Regions from separate parts of the Rhizobium sp. P44RR-XXIV genome, predicted to be linked through region 3. Evidence: riboswitches for the same ligand, from Rfam matches in the RefSeq annotation. Region 3 holds a riboswitch; each other region holds the start of a gene.

The links. A riboswitch is a leader RNA that binds a small molecule or an ion and turns the genes downstream of it on or off. The one in region 3 is predicted to bind cobalamin.
Region 1: it holds a riboswitch for cobalamin, as region 3 does, so the genes downstream of both, cobU (bifunctional adenosylcobinamide kinase/adenosylcobinamide-phosphate guanylyltransferase) here and nrdH (glutaredoxin-like protein NrdH) in region 3, are expected to answer to the same signal.
Region 2: it holds a riboswitch for cobalamin, as region 3 does, so the genes downstream of both, BSK43_RS19295 (DUF1636 domain-containing protein) here and nrdH (glutaredoxin-like protein NrdH) in region 3, are expected to answer to the same signal.

Annotation. Positions count from the first base shown of each region.
Region 1 covers NZ_MPVZ02000028.1:481,776-487,944, forward strand. Annotated here, with positions in the region: gene BSK43_RS19440 (cobyric acid synthase) at 127-1,581, shown strand; gene BSK43_RS19445 (chloride channel protein) at 1,578-3,374, opposite strand; cobalamin riboswitch at 3,554-3,951, shown strand; gene cobU (bifunctional adenosylcobinamide kinase/adenosylcobinamide-phosphate guanylyltransferase) at 4,088-4,612, shown strand; gene cobW (cobalamin biosynthesis protein CobW) at 4,618-5,667, shown strand; partial or broken gene cobN (cobaltochelatase subunit CobN) at 5,677-6,169, shown strand, end outside.
Region 2 covers NZ_MPVZ02000028.1:448,240-454,408, reverse strand. Annotated here, with positions in the region: partial or broken gene BSK43_RS19315 (mechanosensitive ion channel family protein) at 1-582, opposite strand, end outside; gene BSK43_RS19310 (iron ABC transporter permease) at 873-1,859, opposite strand; gene BSK43_RS19305 (ABC transporter substrate-binding protein) at 1,951-2,910, opposite strand; gene BSK43_RS19300 (ABC transporter ATP-binding protein) at 2,931-3,713, opposite strand; gene BSK43_RS19295 (DUF1636 domain-containing protein) at 3,723-4,133, opposite strand; cobalamin riboswitch at 4,241-4,458, opposite strand; partial or broken gene BSK43_RS19290 (FAD/NAD(P)-binding protein) at 4,616-6,030, opposite strand; gene BSK43_RS19285 (hypothetical protein) at 6,051-6,169, shown strand, end outside.
Region 3 covers NZ_MPVZ02000029.1:368,251-374,419, forward strand. Annotated here, with positions in the region: gene BSK43_RS27775 (extracellular solute-binding protein) at 1-584, opposite strand, end outside; gene BSK43_RS27780 (LacI family DNA-binding transcriptional regulator) at 609-1,619, opposite strand; gene BSK43_RS27785 (acyltransferase family protein) at 1,875-3,020, shown strand; gene BSK43_RS27790 (metallochaperone AztD) at 3,123-4,361, opposite strand; cobalamin riboswitch at 4,524-4,744, shown strand; gene nrdH (glutaredoxin-like protein NrdH) at 4,996-5,217, shown strand; gene nrdI (class Ib ribonucleoside-diphosphate reductase assembly flavoprotein NrdI) at 5,229-5,624, shown strand; gene nrdE (class 1b ribonucleoside-diphosphate reductase subunit alpha) at 5,612-6,169, shown strand, end outside.

The DNA of each region.
Region 1 (6,169 bases), on a different contig from region 3:
ACAGAGCATGATTGAGAATGATGCATTTTTGTATCGTACCGGCGGCTTCCAGCCGTTAGAGATCGCGGCAAAATCAAGGCGAAATGCCGGATTTTCAAGGGCTACACCATCTTGGAGCGACGAGGAATGACAAAGGCGATCATGCTGCAGGGGACCGGCTCCGATGTCGGAAAAACGGTATTGGTCGCCGGACTATGCCGCCTGTTCGCCAACAGGGGCGTCAGGGTCCGTCCGTTCAAGCCTCAGAACATGTCCAACAATGCGGCCGTTGCCGAGGACGGTGGCGAGATCGGCCGTGCCCAGTGGCTGCAGTCGCTGGCGGCACGCGTTCCTTCATCCGTACACATGAACCCGGTGCTGCTGAAGCCGCAGTCGGATGTCGGCAGCCAGATCATCGTGCAGGGAAAGGTGTGGGGCCACGCCAAGGGCAGGGATTATCAGGCGCTCAAGCCGCAATTGCTCGGAGCGGTATTGGAAAGCTTTGCCGCGATCCGCGCGGGGACCGACCTTGTCATCGTCGAGGGGGCGGGTTCACCGGCCGAGATCAACTTGCGACGAGGCGACATCGCCAATATGGGCTTTGCGACACGCGCCAACGTTCCGGTCGTGCTGGTCGGCGATATCGACCGCGGCGGTGTGATCGCGTCGCTGGTTGGCACCTATCATATCTTGCCGGAAGAAGACCGGCGGATGATCCGTGGCTACATCATCAACAAGTTTCGCGGTGACGTCTCGCTGTTTGCAGAGGGCATAGACGTGATCGGCGGCTTTACTGGCTGGCAGTGCCATGGCGTCGTGCCATGGCTGAAGGCAGCCGCCCGGCTCCCGGCCGAGGATTCCGTCGTGCTGGAACGGCTGGCGCGCGGTTCGTCCGGCGCCTTGAAGATTGCCGTGCCGATGCTCTCGCGTATCGCCAATTTCGATGACCTTGATCCGCTGCGGGCCGAGCCCGACGTCGATCTCGTTTTCGTGCGTCCCGGTGAACGTCTGCCTGTCGATGCGGGGCTCGTGGTTCTGCCGGGATCGAAGTCAACCATCGGTGACCTTTTTGATCTGCGCGAGCGGGGATGGGATCGCGACATCACCGCGCATGTGCGTCGGGGCGGCCGCGTCATCGGCATCTGCGGCGGCTATCAGATGCTTGGCCGCATGGTCTACGATCCGCATGGTATCGAAGGCTCTGTGACCGAAACGCCTGGTCTGGGCCTGCTCGATATCGAGACGGAAATGGCGCCGGAGAAAACAGTCCGCAACAGCCTAGCCCTCTCCAGGGAATACGACGTGCCTCTATCCGGTTATGAAATCCATCTGGGCGTGACCAGCGGCGCGGACTGCGAGCGGCCCTCGACTGTCATCGATGGGCGGCCGGATGGTGCGCTGTCACCAGATGGGCGCATCATGGGGACTTACCTGCACGGGCTCTTCGGCAGCGATGCGTATCGTGCAAAGTTGCTCGAAAGCTTCGGTCTCAGCGGCGAGCGGACCGACTATCGCGCCGGCGTCGACGCAGCACTCGACGAGATCGCGATCGAGCTCGAGAGCGTGCTTGATCCCGCCTGGCTCGATAGTCTCGTCAATTAAAGCTCCCCGGAGACTTCGCGGCGCCGACGGTCGAGTTCTTCGCTGTAGCGGCGCAACGTATAGCTTTCGGTCAGCAATCCCACGACCTTGCGTTCAATCAGATCGTTGACTACCACGAGCGCTTCGCTCTTGGTTTGCTCAAACATGGCGGCGGCCTGCTTGGCGTTCATCTGCGGCTGCAGGAATTCGGCGCGCAGGCGGATGAAGTCTGAAAGGCCATGTTCCTCGTCATCCTTCTCGACCGGGCTCGCATAGACGTCCGGCACCAGCACCATGCCGGAGTATTTCTCCTTCTCGTCGATCAGGATGACGCGCTGCGCCGAGCCGATCGGGAAGGACTTCCGGAACTCCTCGATGCTCATTCCGACGTCAGCCGTATGCACATCGGGGCGCATCATGCGGGCCACGGTGAGGTTGCGGATCCAGCCGACGTCGTGGGCGCTGCGGATGCTTTCGCCGCGCAGATGGAAGCGCCATGTGGCGAAAGAGTAGCCGAAGGTCGTGCGCACCACGAGAGAAGAGGTGATGACGGCAGCCAGCACCAGCGCGGTGATCGGGAAGTCGCCGGTTATTTCCAGCGCCAGGAAGGTCATCGTCAAGGGGCCGCCGATGATCGAGACAGCAAGCGCACTCATGCCGACCACGGCATAGACGACCGGCGTCAGCGTGGCGTGATCGAAATAGGGGGCGCAATAGGCAAAGATTTTGCCCAGCAGCGCGCCCATGAACAGCGACGCGAAGAACAGACCACCTCTGAAGCCGGAACCGATCGACACCGCCGAGGCGAGGGATTTCAAGACGAAAAGGCTGACCAGCGCCCAGAGGGTGACGTCGCTGGAGAGATTGAGATGCAAGGCGCCATGGCCGGCTGACAGAACCTGAGGCGATATCAAGGCGAGCAAGCCGACGAACAGGCCGCCAAGCGCCGGGCGGAAGGGCGGCGCGATGGAACTCTTGCGCGCCAGTTCCTCAACCCAGGCAACGCCCTGCATGATCAGGATGCCGATGCCGGCGCAGAAGGCGCCGAGTAAGACAGCAGGCAGGTAATCCGCCGGCACGATTGCGCCGAAATGGCCGATATCGATGGCAAAATCGTCGCCGGCGAGCAGCCTTGCGATCATCGTCGATATCAGGGCGGAGACAACGACAGGCGTCAGGGTCAGGATGGAATAGGTGCCGATGATCAGCTCGAAGGCATAGAAGGCGCCGGTCAAGGGGGCGTTGAAGGCGGCGGCGATGGCGCCGGCCGCACCGCAGCCGACAAGCATACGCAAGTCCGCGCGGCGCATCTGCATCTTGTAGCCGAACTTCGAGGCGATGCCGGCGGCAAGCTGCGTATAGCCGGCCTCAAGCCCGACAGAGGCGCCGAAGCCGTTCGAAATCAGGTTCTGCACGGCGACGATGATGCTATCGGTGAGCGACATGCGCCCGCCATGCAGCGCATTGGCTTCGATCGGGTCGACCATCGGTTTTTTGCGGGTGCGGGACAGAATGTAGAGCAATATGCCGAGAATGATGCCGCCTGCCACCGGTGCTATCAGCAACACCGACTTGTCGGGTATAGCCACTGCCGCCGAGCTTAGGCGTTCATAATCCGTAATCCCGTAGATGAGGCTGTGCAGCTTGCGGGAGACGAAGCTCATGGCCGTCACGGCGCAGCCGGATACGACGCCTACGAGCGCGCCGGCGAAAACGAGTCCTAACTCACCACGACGCAGTAATGCTCTAAATCGACCAAGATCGAATAGGGCCGAGAACACGCCGAGGCGACGGGGTTGGAATTTCTGCAACATTGGGAGCGGACGACACGTTTCTTCTAGAAGATGAGGGCTTAACCTCTATAAACTCCTAACATCAAAGAAATGCGGCAAAAAGACCGGCGTTTTCAGTGATTATGCGGCAAGTTCGCGGCTGGAACATGCAATGTCGCATCCATGTCGTTGATTGACTTGAACTAAGTGAAAGCCTAATCATTGCCGGCATAACGAATGGTTCCTGAGCGGCGATCTGCCGCATGGGATGAAAAGGGAATGTGACGGGACGGACCCAAGCCGGGCGTTCTCATCACAGCCGACCCCGCGACTGTAGAGCGGTCAGGGTCTTTCGTCCGGTTTGATGGCCATCCCGCCGATGGTTCGCATGGTGCGAACAGGTGGAGCAACGTCAAGCCGGAAAAGCCACTGGTGTGGCATCATGATCTACCGGGGTTGGACGCCTCTATTGTCTACGAATCGTCCGCCTTTTCATGATGTCTTGCCGGGAAGGCGAGAAAGATCCGCTGGTGTACGATCGGGGGCGACCGGTTTCGGTCCGCCCCCGTCGCACCACTATCCGCGAGCCAGGAGACCTGCCATACGTGCCGGGCGCAGAGCCTTTCCAGGGACATTGGTTCCGCTGCCAGCACGGAGGTTGTCATGGCGAGAAACGAGTTTTGGGCGTGCAGTCGCCCCTTTTTCGGATTTGGCCGGATTCCGCCTTTGCCCGCTGCTGCGAGCGAGAACAACGCATGTCCGCTTTGAATTCCCAAGCCACATTCGTCCTCGGCGGCGCGCGCTCCGGCAAATCGCGATTCGCTGAAACGCTGGTTTCGGACACCGGGCTGGAGCGCCACTACGTGGCGACAGGGCAGGCTTGGGATGACGAGATGCGCGATCGGATCGCGCAGCATCGCGCCGACCGTGGCGATCTCTGGCAGACGCATGAGGAGCCGGTCAATCTTGTCGCGCGGCTGGCCGCGATCGACGCCGACGGTCGCGCCGTGCTGGTGGATTGCCTGACGCTCTGGGTCACCAATTTGATGATGGCCGAGCGGGATATGGCAACCGAGTTTGCCGCTCTTACCGAATTTTTGCCGAAGGCACGATCGCGGCTCGTTCTCGTCTCCAACGAGGTCGGGCTCGGAATCGTGCCCGAAAATCGCATGGCGCGCGAATTTCGCGATCATGCCGGCCGACTGCACCAGATGGTCGCGGCGGCGAGTGCCGAAGTTTATTTTATCGCAGCGGGATTGCCGCTGAAAATGAAGGGTTGATCCATATGAACCAGGAAAAGATTCCCGCCACCGTCATCACCGGCTTTCTGGGAGCCGGCAAGACGACGATGATCCGCAATCTCTTGCAGAATGCAGGCGGCAAGAAGATTGCCCTCATCATCAACGAATTCGGTGATCTCGGTGTCGATGGCGATGTGCTCAAGGGCTGCGGCGCGGAGAATTGCACGGAAGACGATATTATCGAGCTAACCAACGGCTGCATCTGCTGCACCGTCGCCGACGATTTCATCCCGACTATGACGAAGCTGCTCGAGCGCGAATCCCGCCCAGACCATATCGTTATCGAGACGTCGGGTCTGGCACTGCCGCAGCCGCTGGTCGCCGCCTTCAACTGGCCTGATATCCGCACCCACGTCACCGTCGATGGCGTCATCACCGTGGTCGATAGCGCCGCTGTGGCCGCCGGCCGCTTTGCCGATGATCACGATGCTGTCGAAGCCCGCCGCGTCGAAGACGATTCGCTCGATCACGAAAGCCCGATCGAGGAACTGTTCGAGGATCAGCTGACCTGCGCCGATCTCATCGTGCTCAACAAGACCGACCTGATCGATGTCGCCGGCCTCGGCCGCGTTCGTGCCGAAGTCGCGTCACGCACCGTCCGCAAGCCGACGATCATCGAGGCGAAGAATGGCGATGTGCCAGCTGCAATCCTGCTCGGCCTCGGCATCGGTACGGAAGGCGATATTGCCAACCGCAAATCGCACCATGAGCTGGAGCATGAAGACGGAACGCCGCACGATCACGACGAGTTCGACAGCTTCGTCGTCGAACTCGGCCCCATTGCCGATCCGGTTGCCTTCACCGAAGCGCTGAAGGACGTGATTTCCGAACATGACGTCCTGCGCCTCAAGGGCTTCGTTGACGTGCCCGGCAAGCCGATGCGCCTGCAGTTACAGGCCGTCGGCAGCCGCATCGATACCTATTTCGATCGTGCCTGGGCGCTCGGCGAGGCTCGCGCCACGCGCCTGGTCGTCATCGGCCTGCATGAGATGGACGAAGGGATCGTGCGCAAGGCGATCGAGGCCCTGGTCTAAGGCAAAGCCATGCATCTCCTGCTAGCCCAGAAGGGAACGATCAGCGACGGTGAGGAGGCGATCGATCTCGGCCAAACGCCAGGTGATATCCTTTTCCTGTCGGCCGCCGATACCGAGCTCGCGGCGATTGCCGCGGCGCACGGGCAGGGTGGCCGTTCCCTGAGGCTTGCGAGCCTGATGAGCCTCAAGCATCCGATGTCGGTCGACACCTATATCGACCGGACAGCGCGGCATGCGAAGCTGATCATCGTGCGGGCACTGGGAGGTGCAAGCTATTTCCATTATGCGCTGGAGGCACTGCATGCCTGCGCCGCGCGCTACGGCGCGGCGATTGCCGTGCTGCCGGGCGATTCAAAGCCCGATCCGGGGCTGACGCCATTTTCCAATGTCGCGCTCGATGATCTCAATGCGCTCTGGTCCTATCTGATCGAGGGTGGGGAGGCGAATTCCAGGGCGTTTCTGGCCTATGCCGAGGCGATGCTTTCCGGCGCCGAGAAGCCGA
Region 2 (6,169 bases), on a different contig from region 3:
CGAATGTCCCCGAGGAAATTTCCGTGCGCTTCAGCAATGTCTCGGTGAAGAGCTTGCGGCGCTTCTCCGTGAGCTGGATCGAAAGTCGATTGGCTTCCGCAGTCAGATTGTCGGCATCGAGTATCAGGGCGCTGATCTGCGAACGCTCAGCGTTCAGGCGCTCGCGCTCCTGCGTGACGATCGCGGCTTCCGGCGCTGCCCTTCCTTGGGGGCAGCCCCGAGCTGAGTCAGCCGCGCATCGATCTCCGTGTTACGGGGCTTCAGCCGCGTCGAAATTGCTGCAACGGAGCGATTGAGATCGTCTGCCCGACCCGAGAGCGCGACGAGCGTCTCATCGTCGCCACCCGGCTGCTTTGCGCTGTCCTGAAGGGATGCATATTCTTTCTTCGCCTTGTTGAGGTCGGTGACCGCGGCTTCCAGCAATCCATTGGCAAGCGGCTGGGGCTGTTGCTCTGTCTGCTGTGGCGGTTGCGCCGTCTGCTGATCTTGCGCGAAGGCATCCCGGCCCGCCAGCGGAACGGCGGCCATGATGGCGCTCAGTCCCAACAGAAACACGGGCAAGAGAAGGAGGCGGAAATTCAACAGGCGCAAGCAAAGCTCCTCGTCGCACATAAAATCATGAGCAATGGATGACCAGAATCGCCACGCAGAATGAAGACCCGAGTCGTCCTGATTGTGATTGCGAACTTCATAGTCTTTACGCGTACGCCTTGTAAGACAAAGAAAGGCGACACAAAGGCATTTCCCGCCTTATCAGGCTCTATCGCCCCGTCCAAGGCCGTACACCGTCCATTTTCACCTCGCCGACCCCGCAAGCATCGTGCATCGCCTGCGGGAAATAGGCCGCCGAAGTATCTTGGCAATGGCCTCGCTTAGCTCTGGCCCCTTCGCAAGATCAGGATGAAGGCTATGCCGCCGACCAGTCCGGTGACAATGCCGATCGGCATGTCTTCCGGCGCCATGATCAAGCGCGCGACGATATCCGCCCAGATCAGGATCAACGCTCCGAAGACAGCACTCAGCGGCACGACACGAACATTGTCGCCACCAGCAATCAGACGCACGAAATGCGGCACCATAAGCCCGATGAAACCGATAGCGCCGGAAAACGCGACCATTACGCCCGTCAGCAAGGCCGTGGTGACAAACAATAGCAGCCGGAACTGCTTGACCGCTATGCCCAGCGTCGTTGCCGTCTCATCGCCCATGGCGAGCGCATTCAGCTCCCTCGCCTTTGGAATAAGCAACACGAGGCAGAAGAACAATATGCCGGCCGGATAGACGAGGTGCTGCCATTGCGCCAACCCCAATCCGCCGAGCATCCAGAAGACCACAGTGTTAGTCGCCCGCGGATCGCCCAGGAAAATCAGCAGATTGCCGAGCGCGGTAAAGACGAAAGCGACAGCCACCCCTGAAAGGACCAACCTGTCTGCCGATTGGGATCGCGTCAGATGCGTGGTGAGGCCGACTGCCCCAGTCGCGAGCAGCGCGCCCGCGAAAGAAAACAACGGCACCGTCAACAGGCCGAGGATCAGCCCGGTATGCAGCAATGCCAGAATGGCACCGAATGCTGCCCCTGAGGAAACGCCGAGAAGATGCGGGTCCGCCAGCGGATTGCGCGTCAGGGCCTGAAGCACGGCGCCGGTGACGGCAAGCCCCGCCCCGACCAGCGCCGCCAGTATGACGCGCGGAAAGCGCACATCCCAGACGATACTCTCCTGGCCCTTCGACCATCCGACAATAAACATGCCTGCATGCAGTTTATTGCCGACGATCGACCACACGGTCGAAAATGGAATGGGCGCGGCCCCGAGCGAGACCCCGGCGGTGATCGACAGGACAAGGCCGATAGCGAGCAATGGAATGAGAATGGAGAGCTGAGGCGCATATTCAAATCTGTAAAAAGAGATCCGCCCACTGATGGACTGGACGGACCTGCATTGGCGACAATCACATCGCGTTCGGATGAAACGCCTTTGCCAGGGTCGCAATGGCCTCGATATTGCGCGGCCCCGGCGTCGCCTCGACATAGGGCAACACGACGAAGCGGTCGTTCTTGACGGCATCGATATTCTTGAAAGCCGGATTACCCTTGAGGAACGCGATCTTCTGCGCCGCAGTCACCTGACCATAATCGACGATGACGATGGCCTCCGGGTTCTTCTCGATGACCGGCTCCCAGGAAACCTCCGTCCAGCTCTTCTCGACGTCCTCCATGACGTTGATCCCGCCTGCGGCTTCGATCAACGCTGTCGGAATACCGTAGCGACCGGATGTGAACGGCTTTTCCTCGCCGGAGTCATAGACGAAAACGCGGGTCGGCTTGTCGACATGGCCGATCTTTGCCTGGATCTCGGCGAGCTGCTTGCGATAGCTCGCCACCAGTGCTTCCGCCCTATCCTCGACACGGAAGATCTTGCCGAGATTGAGCAGATCCACGAACATGTCGTCCATGGTCGGCTTGTTCTTCTGCATGACGAAGATGCAGGATTCCGTCAGCTCGTAGACCTTGATGCCGAAGGGCGCCAGCGTTTCCGGCGTGACCTCGCCACCGACCTTCATGCCATAGTTCCAGCCGGCGAAATAGAAGTCAGCATTGGCGCCGAGCAGCACTTCCTTGCTCGGATATTTCGGCGACAATTCAGGGAGTTCCTTGACGCCGTCGCGCAGCTTCTCGTCCAGGGTCTTCCAGCCGGAAATGCCGGTATAGCCGACCATGCGGTCCTGAAGCTTCAGGGCCAGCATCATTTCCGTCAGGTTGACGTCATTCGAAACCGCCCGCTCCGGGGCCTTGTCGAAGGTGACATCGCGATTGCAGCTGCGCACGGTGACCGGTTCGGCCATTGCTGCGCCCGCGAGAAATGTGCCCACCAGCAAGGCGGCGGCGGATAGGGAAAAACGAGAAAACATCAATGACTCCAATGATCGAATTATCTGAGGGAAAAGGAGAAGCGCCTGCTGTCGCCGCGATCAGCCTGATGCAGGCTGGCACCGACACGGAATGCGGAAGAAATATGTTCCACGGTGAGGACATCGTCAGGCTGGCCATGCCCCGTAAGCCGCCCGCAATCGAGCACGGCGACATGCGTGGCGAAATCGGCGGCCAGATTGATATCGTGAAGCGTGGTGATGATCGTCCGGCCAAGACCTTTCAGCAGCTCGAGTATCTCCAGCTGGTGACGGATATCGAGATGGTTGGTCGGCTCGTCGAGAATGATCAGCTCCGGCTCCTGCGCCAAAGCACGGGCGATCAGCGCCCGCTGCTTCTCGCCGCCGGAAAGCGAAATGAACTGCCGTGACGCCAGGCTATCCAGCTCCAGGCGCGCAAGCGCATTCACTGTTACCTCATGATCGCGCTCGCTCCAGCGCGCCATGCCCTTGCGGTGCGGAATGCGGCCCATCAGCACCACGTCCCGCACGCTGAAGGGAAAATCGCTCGGCGTCTCCTGCGGCACGACGGCGATGCGCTGTGCCGCCTGCCGTGGACCGAGGGACCAGAGGTCGACGCCATCAAGGCGCACGCTGCCGCGATGCGGTTTGAGACCGCGATAGAGGCAACGCAGCAGCGTCGACTTGCCGGCGCCGTTTGGGCCGATGATGGCCAATCGACCACCGGCTTCAATGGACAAAGTGATACCGCTGATGATGGGCATGCCTTTTTGGACACCCCAGGTGACGCCCTCAGCGTCGAGTCTTGCGCTTCCTTCCGGCATGGTCACCTCCTACTGCAGCGATACCGACTGACGCTCGGCCGAGACGATGGCGGCGGGAATGCGCGCCAAAGTCTTGCCCCCAAGCGTCCTCGGACGTTCGCTCTCACGCGTCAGTCCGTCGGGCCGGTCGCGATAGAGCTGCGCGAAGGAGACGAGCGCACCGATGTCCGCACCGTCCTCGATGTCACCGAAGAGGTACGTTGCTTTCGCCGTCGCCTGAAAGGAGACCGTGCAGGGCCGTTCGCAGCCTGCCATGCAGACGCTGCCTTCAAGGCTGAAATCATCGGAGAGCGCGCCAGCCTGGGCCATGGCCGCCTGCAGATGCTTCAAAAGATCGAGACCCGGCCGGCACGGCTTGCCGACATGACGGCAGCTGGTGCACACGGTGATCCGGTGCGTCGTTTCTCTTGCATTGTCCATGGAGTGCCTCCCGGAGATCTCGCCGGAGGCAAAGTCAATATAGGGCCAGCGGACGCAATGGCGTCCCCGCCCAACCACTGAATTTTCATCGGAACACCCCGTCCGTTGCGGTTGATATCGTCGATGGCAGGTCTCCTGGCTCGCGGGTCATAGCTCGTTCGCGCCTTCCCGGCTTGACGCCAGTGGCATGCTGCGAACGCGCTCTCCGCTTACAGTTGCGGGGGCAGCCACGGTTTTGGCCCCTGATGTGTAATCCGCACCGTGTTCCCTTTTCAGCCACCCGCCGGATTGCTCCGGCGGCAGCACCATCTGCGGCATTCATCTCATAGAAAGCGGAAGCGGGCAACGGCGATGTTCGTTTGTCCTGGGCGACAGTAATAGCATTCTTGTTACGTTATTACATAACTTATCACAAGTCGCTTTCTTCCGAAACGTCATCTCTTTTGGAAATGACGGACCTCATCTGGACATTCAAGAAACAGCTACACCGCCTTGCATTGCGGATGAAAACGCTCCGCCATGCTTTCGGCGGCCGCATAGGCCTGCGTCACGATCTCCGGCACCAGGTCGATATCCGGAAGACTGCCGAGCCCGAGCGGGCCGATGGCAAAAAGCCCTTCCGTCGTGCGGCCGTCCACCTCAAGCGCACCCGTCGCCTCGACGGCAAGACCGAGCCCGAGTTCGTCCGGCACGGCAAGACCGGCCTCGATCAGATTCCGCAATAGCGGAACACTGAGATCGGCTGACTGGCAGCGACAGTCGACCACGTCATCGGCATAGAGCTGCTCGGTGTCCTGTCGTCCGGCCGGCCTCAGTACCAACCCGGTCGGCGTGCGGCGGATCAGGTGGCCACGCCTGAGTAAGGTGTTGCCTTCGGCCAGCTCCTGTTGCAGGCGAACATGCAGCGCCTCGGGCAGCCTATTGCGATGGCTGTCGTAGAGCGCGCGAAGATGGCGATTGAACTGCTGCTTCTGGCCTGCGGGCAGCGAGCGCCAGAGCGAGCGCGCATGCTTGCGCAGACCGTTCATGATCGATTGCCAGCTCTGACCGTTAGCTTCCGCACCATCGCAAGCCTTGCGAATGAAACGGACGATCTCGCTCAGCTGATTGGGCATCTCGTCGGCGGGAAAGACCGGATCGGCATTGTTGCGCGTATGGCTCTGCGGCAGGAAACCGCGTCGCGAAACGATGGAGATCTGGCCGGTATAGCCATTGTCGCGCATCTGCAGAAGCCGGTCGACGACGCGCAGGCCGCTGCGAGCAGGATCGTGTGCGGCCGCGACACCAGGCGGCGCGCCCGCACTGTCGTCGGAATGTTCGCCAGGTCGCTGGCCGGTGATTGCTGGTCGGTCATGCCGTAGCCGGTAGCGAGTACGACCATGTCGAACGGCGCATTCGCGGCCCCGTCGCTGTCCACCACGAAACGATTGCCGCGAATACGGCGAACCCCGAAGACCAGCTCGCTGCTGACCTGCACCGTGACATCCCGTCGCGATGAGAAGGCCTCCGAAAATCGCTGATAGACATAATCGCTGAAAATGCTCTTCGGCACGAAGATCTGCAGAAAACCCGGGATCGCTGCCGGAACCGCGCTGCGGAAGGGCGCATTGGCGCTAAGCCATTGATTGAAATCGTCTGGATCGCCCGCCGAGACGGAAAGATCGCGAACACGGCTGTTCAGGATTTCGCTGCTATGGCCGGACGCCAGCGCCTGACCGCCGCTAACGCTGGAATTAGGATCGAACAGCTGCAGATGAAAGGGAAACCGCACCGTCTTCATCAGCGCGATCGCCATCATCATGCCGGAGAAACCACGCCCGACAACGGCAATGCGGGGCATCGCATAGCCCCTGCCCGCCACATCCGCCTTCGCGGAAAATAATCCCTGAACCGTCATATCAACTCCTGGAGCGAGAGGTGGTCGATCATGCCTTTCTTGGGCTTTTTCACTGCACTGCCTGCGAAACCCTGAACTCCGATGTTCAGCACCTGACAGCCACCAAGCTGCGGTTCATGAAACGCACGGAAGCCACAGC
Region 3 (6,169 bases):
TTAGCGGGACGCCAATCGGCATTGCCGGCGCCGAAGGGAACAAGACCCTTGGCCTTCATCTCCTCGGCAAGTGCCTCGAATTCGGCGAGTGTCACCGGCACGTTCCATTTGTTCTGGCTGAACAATGTCTTGTTGTAGAAGAGGCCGAGGGTTTCATAGGTCTTGGCAAGGGCATAGAGCTTGCCGTTATAACGGCCGAGGTCGAGGAAGAGCGGCAGCAGGCGCTCGTTCCACCCGTATTTCTTGGCATAATCGTCCAAAGGCAACAATTGGCCAGCCTGGGCCATGGATGCAACGTAGCTCGGACCGGCCGTGAAGACGACATCGGGGCCGGTGCTGGCCAGCATGGCGACGCGCAGTTGCTTGTCGAGGTCGGAGCCGCGGAAATCGATGCTCAAAAGGTCCTCGGGATGAGCAGCGTTGAACGGATCGACCAGGATATTCTTAAGATTATCCTGGTTTTCCGGCGACGCGGACTCATACCAGAAGGATACGGGTTTCTGATCCGCAGCAAATGCGAGGCGGGACATGAATGGCATGGCGGCAAGGCCGAGGCCGGCCTTCAGAATTGTACGTCTATGCATCGGTTTTCTCCTCCCGATTTGCTTTTATTCGTTGTTCGTCGAGCCCCTGACGATGAGGTCGAAGGGCATTTCGACAGCGGTTCCTGCACCGGTCTTCTCTCCGCGCAGGCGCTCCATGAGCGTCTGCGCGGCACGTTCTCCCATTTTCCACTGAAACTGCGCGACCGTCGTCAGCGTCGGGGTGACGAGCTTGGCGGCAGAAATGTCGTCAAAACCGACGACCGCGATGTCCTCCGGGATCCGAATGTGGCGCTCGCGCAGGGATTGCATCACGCCGATCGCCATCAGGTCGTTTGCGGCGAAGATCGCGGTCGGCTGAAAATCGCCCTCGAGGATGCTCTCGGCCGCGCGAATGCCTCCCATTTCGGAAAACTCGTCGTCAATGACGACATGGTCGGGATGACCGAACCCGGCCAGTGCCGTGCGATACCCCTCGATCCGATGAGCCTGCGGACCGCCGCGACCGGCGACAAGCGCAATGCGCTTGTGCCCAAGGGAGAGCAGATACTCCGTCACCGCCTGAGCGGCCGCGCGACTGTCGACATAGATATCGTCGACGGGGATCTCCCCGCCGCGTTTTTTCGATGATTCAATGCGCACCACGGGGACGCCGGCTTCGAGCAGGGGACTGAAGTCCTTTGCCTTCAAGGTGAAGAAGACGCCGATCACGCCGTCCACTCTTCCCTGCCGCGCCCAATCGAGAAAGTGCCGCTCGCGTTCCGGCGTGCCGTCGGTATTGACCGTTATGACATCGTAATTCAGCCCGTCGGCGATTGATTGTATGCCGCGGATCAGCGACGGATAGAACGGGTTGGTGATATCGGGCACGATGCAGGCGATTGTCATCGAACGGCTGGTTTTCAAAGCTTGCGCGAAGCGGTTCGGGACATAACCAAGATCTTTCGCGGCCTTTGTGATCCGCTCCCATGTCTCCGCCGGAATGGACGCGCCGCCGCCGCTCAGCACCATGGAGACGGTGGCCTGAGAGACCCCGGCAGCCTTTGCGACATCTTTTTGCGTTGCTCGGCTGTTCATCGTCGTCCATTTAGTTATACGTATTAGTGATACGTATCAATAAGTGGTCAAAATTTTGCTGTCAAGCACCGCATGGTGGTGATCGGATAATCGGCACGCGCGAACAGAGGTCGGCTTAAGAGCCAAAGTCATGATGATTGGGCCTTTCGCGCTAGGGGCGATCGGCACGCTCAGTTGCATCGGTGTTTACTCGGCCTGATTTTGTAGAGATCTTTTTTGCAATCCATTAAGGGTTGCAATCTAGAATGCTAAATCATGTTGGGGATGCCGCGCAGACACGATCTGGACTTCGTCAGGGTTGCAGCGTTTATGCTGCTGATCCTCTATCACGTCAGCTTGATGTATAATTCGAGAACCTTTCTGCTGAAGGCGCCGGACAGTTCGCCGGTCTTTGACGTGATCCATCTGTGGACACATCCCTGGCGCATGTCTTTGCTATTCCTTATTTCAGGCGCTGTGACAGGTATGCTGTTGAAGCGGCATTCTCCTGACGCTTTGCGGAGTGCGCGCACGCGGCAGTTGCTGATGCCCTTCGTTTTGGGTCTTCTGTTCCTGATTCCTCCGCAGATGTACGTGTGGCTGCGTGCCGATCAGGGCGTCGACATCAGCTTTACAGATCTTCTCTGGCACTATGCGACCTTCACTCCGGTCTCCTTACCGAATGGCGGGCAGGCAGTGCTGATTGGCCTGCAGCACCTGTGGTATTTGGCCTATCTGTGGCTGTATACCGCGCTGATAACGCTTGCCGTATCCATATGGCCAAACCTGTTGTCTACGGTTGGAAATCGCTTGGCGGTATGGCTATCGGGTCGCTGGATGCTGATGATGCCGGCCTTGCTTTTCGTTCTGCTCAAGCTTTTGCTGAGACCGGCGTTTCCGCCGACGCTGGATATCGTAACCGATTGGTACAACCACGCCGCTTACCTGCTGTCCTTCCTGCTCGGCGCGATTATGACAAGCCGCGACGATTATTGGGATACCATCGTCCATATGCGAAGGCCGGCAATGATCCTGGCCGTCGTATGCGCGGTCGGTCTGACATTGCTCTTTCCCGCCTTGCCGTCGGATACGCCCGAAATTTGGCGTGTGGCCACGGGGAGAGTGTTCGGCGGCATCTTCCAATGGAGTGCCATCGTGGCGATTCTCGGCTATGCGAGAATTTGGTGCAGGTCCGAAAATGCCGTTGTCCGTTATCTCAACAAGGCAATTCTCACCTATTATGTGCTGCACCAAACGGTCATGTTGCTCATCGCCTATGAGCTGGATCGGGCAGGGCTGCTGTCAGCATCGTCTTTCCTACCGATCGCGGTTGCGACCTTCGCAGTCTGTGCCCTGTCATATGAGCTGAAGCGTCGCTTGGAAGCTTCCTGGAAAGCCGTGTTTCCTGCGCGGACCGCCTAAAGCGGTCACCGGTTCGAATTTCCTCATTGTTTGATGGAATGGAGAGCCGGTCCGAGCGACCGGCTCCCTTCTTATAGAGTGGATACTACTTGCGCGCCGCCCTTAATGGACTGCACCGGAGCCGCCGGCCGCGACAATTGCAAAGGGCTGTCCCTCGACGGGAATGCTGCGAATCTCCTTCAACGTCTCGCCATCCACCAAACGCACCAAGCTATGGCGCGGATCGGTAACGGCGATGAGATTGCCTGCCATGGCGAGGCGTGGTCGCGGATCGCGCCAATGACCATCCTTGCTGTAGGGTTCAGTCACGTTTCCAGATTTCGTGATGCCGCCTTCTACCACATCGATGCGATGCAGGTTTCCGTCTTCCGTGAGGACGTAGGCGTGGCGTGGATCGGCCGCATCGAGCACGAAGTCGATACGCCGTGTCGGCAACTCGATCAGCTTGTAGGGCTCGGCCTTACTATCGGGATCGATGAGGACAATGTTCCGTTCCCCATAATTGCCCAGGAAGAATTGCATGGACGTGCCGCCGAGCAAGGTCGAGACCTTGCCCTTCGGCATATCGGAACCATAAGCGAGCATCTCGATCTTCGGGCCGTCAATACCGCCGGGGCGAACGACGAGGACGCCTTCCTCGCAACCGAAGGCAACCAGCCGGGCGGATGTCGCCTCACCATGTAGGCCGGTGCAGGTTTCCACCTGTCCGACCTGCTCGCCTTTGCGGTCGAGCACCCGCAGGCCCAGGCGCGGTGGCAATTCGCCATCCTTGACGGGGGCGGCCATATTCGGCACTGACACCAGGAGATGGCTGCCCATCGCGACAGCAACGCCGTGATGTGCGGCAGTGGTGCCGAATGCACGGATGTCGGCTTTGTCCCTGGTGAGGTCGGCTTCCGAGAGGAGATCGAATTTACCGCCGCGATCGTAGAAGATCGCCACATCGTCGCCGTGGGTGACAACGTGACCAGGCTTTTCGCCCTTGATTACCGTCGAGCGCAATTTCGGATCGGAAAGCTCGATATCACGATGCTCTCCATGGTCGGAAAGCGATATGCCGGTGTCTAGCGCGTGCACCACATTCTTTTCGCCCTGTACGGCAAAGACTGTCCTGCCGGATTGGCTCAGCGAAAGTGCGGCATATCCGTCGATGTCGAAGCGGCTGATTTCCTTGCCGCTCTCGAGGTCTACGACATGGACGACGGGTAGGCTATGATCGGCGATGAATAATCTCCAGCGTTCCGTCTTGCTTTCTTCATCTGCGACGGACGGAAATGGAAACAGCAATGCGCAGGCCAACGACGAGGCCGCAAGGAGAGTACCGGGATTGGAGCGGGACATGAATGATCCTTTATGTAATAACATTACATAGAAATTGTTATAAAGTAACGTCACGGTTGTCCAGCCCTGCAGATGCAGGGTTTGGTGGTGCTATCCACATATTATCAACATTGAAATCCGTGGCGGCGCGCGGAACCAGTTGACGCAATTTTAACCTCATATACTATATATAGTGTTCGAGGTTCCTTCGATTCGCAAGGATTGGAGGCTAAGACGGGAATTCGGTCGGCGGTCATGATGATTGCAAAGCCGGAGCTGCCCCCGCAACTGTGAGCGGCGAGCGTTCGTTCGACATGGCCACTGAGACACTTGTGTCTTGGGAAGGCGAGATTGAATGCTGCGACCCGCGAGCCAGGAGACCTGCCTCGAGCATAACGTCCACGGGCGGGGTGTCCGGATGGCGAGCGTGGATCTGTGCGGCATGATTGCTGTTACCCTCGCTCCCGCGAAGATCCCGCAAGAATAACTTCGGGGTGAAGTCCATGTTTTTGAGTACCGATAACCGGCTACGCGAGTGACGGCCCTCTAACCGGCCAGTCTTCGACCGCATCCGTCTCCATTTTTCATCCTGCAACACGGGCATCGACTAATGCCCGAACGCATCTGCACGCCTATCACTATACGAGGATATCCAATGAGCATTACCGTCTACAGCAAGCCCGCCTGCGTCCAATGCACCGCGACGACCCGCGCTCTCGATCGCCAGGGTATCGATTACACCATCATTGACGTGTCCACCGATAGTGAAGCCTATGAGCTCGTGCAGGGCCTCGGCTATCGTCAGGTACCGGTTGTCATCGCCGGCGAGCAGCATTGGGCCGGTTTCCGCCCTGACATGATCAGCTCTCTCGCCTGAGGAACCAGGCGGTGGGCGAGATCGTCTATTTCTCCAGCAGATCCGAGAACACCCATCGCTTCGTTGCCAAGCTCGCCTTGTCGGCCGCTCGCATTCCTCTCAATGCGGGAGAAGAGCTCCGAGTGGCCCGTCCTTACGTTCTCATTGTCCCTACCTATTGTGGTGAAGGTGGCAGGGGTGCCGTGCCCAAGCAGGTTATCCGCTTCCTCAATGATGCGAATAACCGTTCAAACATCCGCGGTGTCATTGCCGCGGGCAACAGCAACTTCGGGGCGACCTTCGGTATCGCCGGCGACATCATCTCCACCAAATGCCAGGTGCCGTACCTCTACCGGTTCGAGCTGCTGGGTACGGACGATGATGTCGTGAATGTCAGACACGGATTGGAACGATTTTGGACACGCTAACGCTCGACCGGCCAGCAAAGGCCACGGAAACGGCACTGGACTATCACGCGCTCAACGCCATGCTGAACCTCTATGACGAGCAGGGGCAGATCCAGCTCGACAAAGACCGCATGGCGGCCAAGCAGTATTTCCTGCAACACGTCAACCAGAACACCGTGTTCTTCCATAACTTGCGGGAGAAGCTCGATTATCTGGTGACCGAGGGCTATTACGAGCAGGAAGTGCTGGACCAATATTCGTTCAATTTCGTGCGCGATCTCTTCGATCACGCTTACGCGAAGAAGTTCCGTTTTCCGACGTTCCTCGGCGCTTTTAAATATTACACCAGCTACACGCTGAAGACTTTCGACGGTAAGCGCTATCTGGAGCGCTATGAAGACCGCGTCTGCATGGTTGCGCTGGCGCTGGCGCGCGGCAATGAGCAGCTTGCCCACAATATGGTGGACGAAATCATCTCCGGCCGCTTCCAGCCGGCGACGCCGACCTTCCTCAATGCCGGCAAGAAGCAGCGCGGCGAGCTGGTTTCCTGCTTCCTGCTGCGTGTC